2 regions of the Gluconobacter sp. Dm-74 genome follow, and region 1 is predicted to be linked to the other one. Evidence: predicted binding sites of a transcription regulator. Region 1 holds the regulator's gene; the other holds the start of a gene.
What was found. The regulator HrcA, encoded in region 1, represses chaperone genes, less so after heat shock. The targets are predictions, from matches to a motif close to GTTNGCACTCNCNNNNNGNGAGTGCNAAC.
Positions count from the first base shown of each region.

Region 2: the regulator HrcA is predicted to act here: its motif matches at 857-885, upstream of groES (co-chaperone GroES).

Region 1 covers NZ_JAERLX010000007.1:30,623-32,823, forward strand. Annotated here, with positions in the region: gene JK208_RS10865 (penicillin-binding protein 1A) at 1-525, opposite strand, end outside; gene hrcA (heat-inducible transcriptional repressor HrcA) at 633-1,703, opposite strand; gene rph (ribonuclease PH) at 1,787-2,201, shown strand, end outside.
Region 2 covers NZ_JAERLX010000001.1:471,334-473,534, reverse strand. Annotated here, with positions in the region: gene groL (chaperonin GroEL) at 1-440, opposite strand, end outside; gene groES (co-chaperone GroES) at 491-781, opposite strand; gene JK208_RS02200 (DUF4169 family protein) at 911-1,117, opposite strand; gene JK208_RS02195 (dienelactone hydrolase family protein) at 1,160-1,870, shown strand; gene JK208_RS02190 (hypothetical protein) at 1,977-2,201, shown strand, end outside.

The DNA of each region.
Region 1 (2,201 bases):
CAGAGCTTCCTTGATCTTGCGATCGAGGCTCACGACGTTGCTGTTGAGCAGCATGACCTTCGCCACCTGCTGGGTGATGGTCGAAGCACCCAGCGGACGGCGGCCATGACGCGCGAAAATGTCCGTCAGACCCGCCCGGCCGATCGCCATGAAATCCACGCCGCCATGCGTATAGAAATTATGATCTTCCGTCGCGATGAAGGCATTCTTCACACGCTCGGGGATCGCGTTGATCGGCACGAAGATCCGGCGTTCGTTCGCCAGCTCGGCCATCAGACGGTCATCGGCAGCATAGATGCGGCTGACGGTCGGCGGCTGATAGGCGCGCAGACTGTCCACGCTGGGCAGATCCGCCACCAGCTTGGCATAGGTCGTCCAGCCCAGAACACCCGCTCCGGCCACACCCACAAGCCCCACACCGGCGATGATCGCCAGGGACTGCCGGTAGCGGCGAAAACGGGGAGGGCGTGGTGGCGTGGCGCCCGGACCTTGAGGGTTACGGGAGCGGAGAGAGCGTCGCGTCATGCCCCCTGCATAGCATTATTCCGCCCCTTTCGTCGCCCCGTCTAAAAAGGTCATTTCATGAAAGAGGCGTAACCCCGGGACCATTATTCCGAAACGTTCAGACGCCCTCAGCCCAGCAGACGGCCCACCATCCGCGCGGTGTAGTCCACAACAGGTACGATCCGCCCGTAATTCAGACGGGTCGGGCCGATCACGCCAATCGCCCCCACGATTTTCTGGGCTTCGTTGCGGGCAGGCGCCACGATCATGGACACGCCCGACATCCCGAACATCCCGCTTTCACGCCCGATATAGATCCGCACCCCTTCGGACGCATCCGCCAGTTGCAGCAGTTGAAGCATGGTCTCCTGCGTCTCCAGATGGTCGAACAGCATGCGGATCGTCGTCAGGCGCTCGATTTCCGTGATGTCGGCCAGCAGCTTCCCCTGCCCTTTCACGAACAGCGTCCCTCCATCGGCGTCCCACGTCGCAAGACCGCTTTCGATCACACTGGCCGTCAGGGCATCGAGTTCATGGCGGCTGGCATCCATTTCGCTCCGGACCCGCTCGCGCAGCGTGCCGAGCGTCAGGTCACCAAGACGGGCGTTCAGGTAGTTCCCGGCCTCGACAAGAGCGGAAGGCGGCACGCCGGGCGGGGTCTCGATGATGCGGTTCTCCACCTGCCCGTCCGAACCCACCAGAATGACCAGAACCCGCCCCGGACCAAGTGCTACGAACTCGATATGCTTGAGCGCGGCATCCGATTTCGGTGCGAGCACCAGTCCGGCAGCGGAAGACAGGCCCGACAGAAGGGACGACGCTTCAGACAGGATATCCTGATAGGACCGCCCGTGAATATCGAGCCGGCTGTCGATGCTGGCGCGGTCTTCTTCCGTCAGGGTGCCGAACTGGAGCAGGCCATCCACAAACAGGCGCACGCCCTTTTCGGTCGGCAGACGCCCGGCTGAAACATGCGGGCTGAACAACAGTCCGGCCCGCGCCAGATCCGCCATGACATTGCGGATCGTGGCCGAAGACAGCGCCGGTTGCAGGCGCTGGGCCAGCGTCTGGCTGCCGATGGGCTCACCCGTTTCGACATATTCCTCAACGATTTCACGCAAAATCGCGGCTTCACGATCTCCCAGACCGTGCGGCATCGGGATGGAAGGGCGGAACAGGGGAGGCTGTGGTCGCATCATGGTAAACCCACTGTCGGGGCTGGATGGGTCTGCGTCAAACGCGCTAGAGGCGGGACATATTCTTCCACAGGATCTTTTTTGACATGACTGACACCGCACGCAAGCGTCCCTCCGGGCGTGCGCCGGACGAAAACCGCATTGTTTCAATCGAAACGGGCTTTGCCCGCCATGCCGAAGGCTCCGCGCTCATCCGCGTGGGCGGCACGGAAGTCCTGTGCACGGCCACGGTCGAGGAGCGTGTTCCGGCCTTCCTGCGCAACAGGGGACAGGGCTGGATCACGGCCGAATACGGAATGCTCCCCCGGGCGACCCACAATCGCGGCCAGCGCGAAGCGGCCAAAGGCAAGCAGTCCGGCCGCACGCAGGAAATCCAGCGGCTGATTGCCCGGTCGCTCCGGGCCTGTGTGGATCTGAAGAAGCTGGGAGAGCGCACCATCACGCTCGACTGCGACGTCCTGAACGCGGATGGCGGTACGCGCTGCGCCTCCATCACGGGCG
Region 2 (2,201 bases), on a different contig from region 1:
ACCTGAGCGATCTCTTCCGGAGACGTGATCTTCTTGGTGTTGTTCTTCAGCTCTTCAACGACAACGCCAACAGCCTTGTCGATGCCGCGCTTGAGATCCATCGGGTTCATGCCAGCAGCAACAGCCTTGGCGCCCTCACGGATGATGGCCTGAGCCAGCACGGTTGCGGTCGTGGTGCCGTCGCCTGCGATGTCGTTCGTCTTGGACGCGACTTCGCGGACCATCTGGGCGCCCATGTTCTCGAACTTGTCAGCCAGTTCGATTTCCTTGGCAACCGAAACACCGTCCTTGGTGATGCGCGGTGCGCCAAAGCTCTTGTCGAGAACAACGTTACGACCCTTCGGGCCGAGCGTGACCTTGACGGCGTTTGCGAGGATATCAACGCCACGCAGCATACGCTCGCGGGCATCAGCGCCGAACTTTACGTCCTTGGCAGCCATAATTCTTACTCCTGAATGAGGTTTTTACGAGAGGAAACGGGGACGGCTGATCAGCCGATCACACCCATGATGTCGCTCTCTTTCATGATCAGCAGCTCTTCGCCGTCGATCTTGACCTCGGTGCCGGACCACTTGCCGAACAGCACCTTGTCACCAGCCTTGACGTCCAGAGCCACGGTCTGGCCCTGCTCGTTGCGGGCACCCGGGCCGACGGAAACAACTTCGCCTTCGGTCGGCTTGTCCTTGGCGGTGTCAGGAATGATGATGCCGCCGGCGGTCTTCTCTTCGCCCGTCAGGCGACGGACCACCACGCGGTCGTGAAGGGGACGAAACTTCGTCATGGATCGCTCCATTATTGGTCACACCCTTGTAAAAAGCAGCATGACCGGGTTGCTGCACTCAATGACTGCAGTGCATTTGGCACTCTCGTATGGAGAGTGCCAATGACATAGGCGCCCAACCCGTTTCCGTCAAGGTTTCTTGCTGTCGTCTCCAGACGGGCCAGAAGAAAGTTTCCGCCCGTCAAGCAGGCTTTTCAGCCGCTGTTTTTCCATGTTTTCCGTCAGTTTCTGGCCTTTGGTCCGTCCATACAAACGACGATTGGCATCCGCAACCTTGGCATCCTCAACGCCCTTGCGGCGTTTGCGTTCCCGGCGGAGATTGATGACGTCGCTCATGATTCATGGCCTTTCGGGCATGACAAAACTGGATAGACAGACATGAAACACAGCCCATCGGACAAGAAAACCCCCGCATCAGGCCAGATGGTCAAGCTGGCAGCTTCAGACGGACACAGCTTCGATGCGTATGAGGCAGGCTCGGCGGAGTCGCCCCTCGCCCTCATCGTCGTGCAGGAAATTTTCGGCCTCACCGACCATATCCGCAATGTCTGCAACGACTTCGCCGCAGAAGGCTTCCACGTCATTGCCCCGGCCGTTTTCGACCGTGCAAAAGCCGATGTCATCCTGCCTTACTCACAGGCTGGCGTGACGGAAGGCCTCGAACTCCGTAGCCAGATTCCGTCCGACAAGACGCTTACCGATATTGCTGCCTGCGCGAAGGCCCTGCGTGATGCCGGACACAGGAAAGTCGGTATCATCGGCTTCTGCTGGGGCGGTCTGCTTGCATGGCTGACAGCGACCCAGACCCATAACGTGGACGCCGCCGTCAGCTGGTATGGCGGCAGCATCGGCAACCATGTCGATACCGCGCCGCATTGTCCGGTCGAACTGCATTTCGGCGGCGAGGATTCCTCCATCCCCCACACCGAAATCCAGAAGATCCGCGACGCCCGCCCCGAGATCGAGGAATATGTCTATGACGACGCCGGTCATGGTTTCGGTTGCCCCGAACGCCCGAGCTTCAACCGTGACGCCCGCGATCTCGCCTGGTCCCGCAGCGTCGATTTTCTGAAAACACATCTCGCCTGAAGCACTCTCCCGACACGGTGACACAGACTGTCGCAAAACCGTGGAAGGGGTCTATACTGATAGCAATCCCGGCGAATACCGCACCGAATCAGACAGGAGTTTCAAGATGAGCACCAATCCGCTCAAAGACGACCCCAAGCACGACGCCGCGATCCGTCACGAAGCGCGTCTTCTGTGGGAAGCCGATGGCAAGCCGGACTGTGGTCCAGAAGGCTATCTCGAAAAAGCCGCCGACCTGATCTCCATCAAGGGAGTGCCGCAGGGCACTCCGGTTAAGGACCTGCCGCCGGTGGAACTGGACGGCGTGGAAATTGATGATGCACGGGCAGGC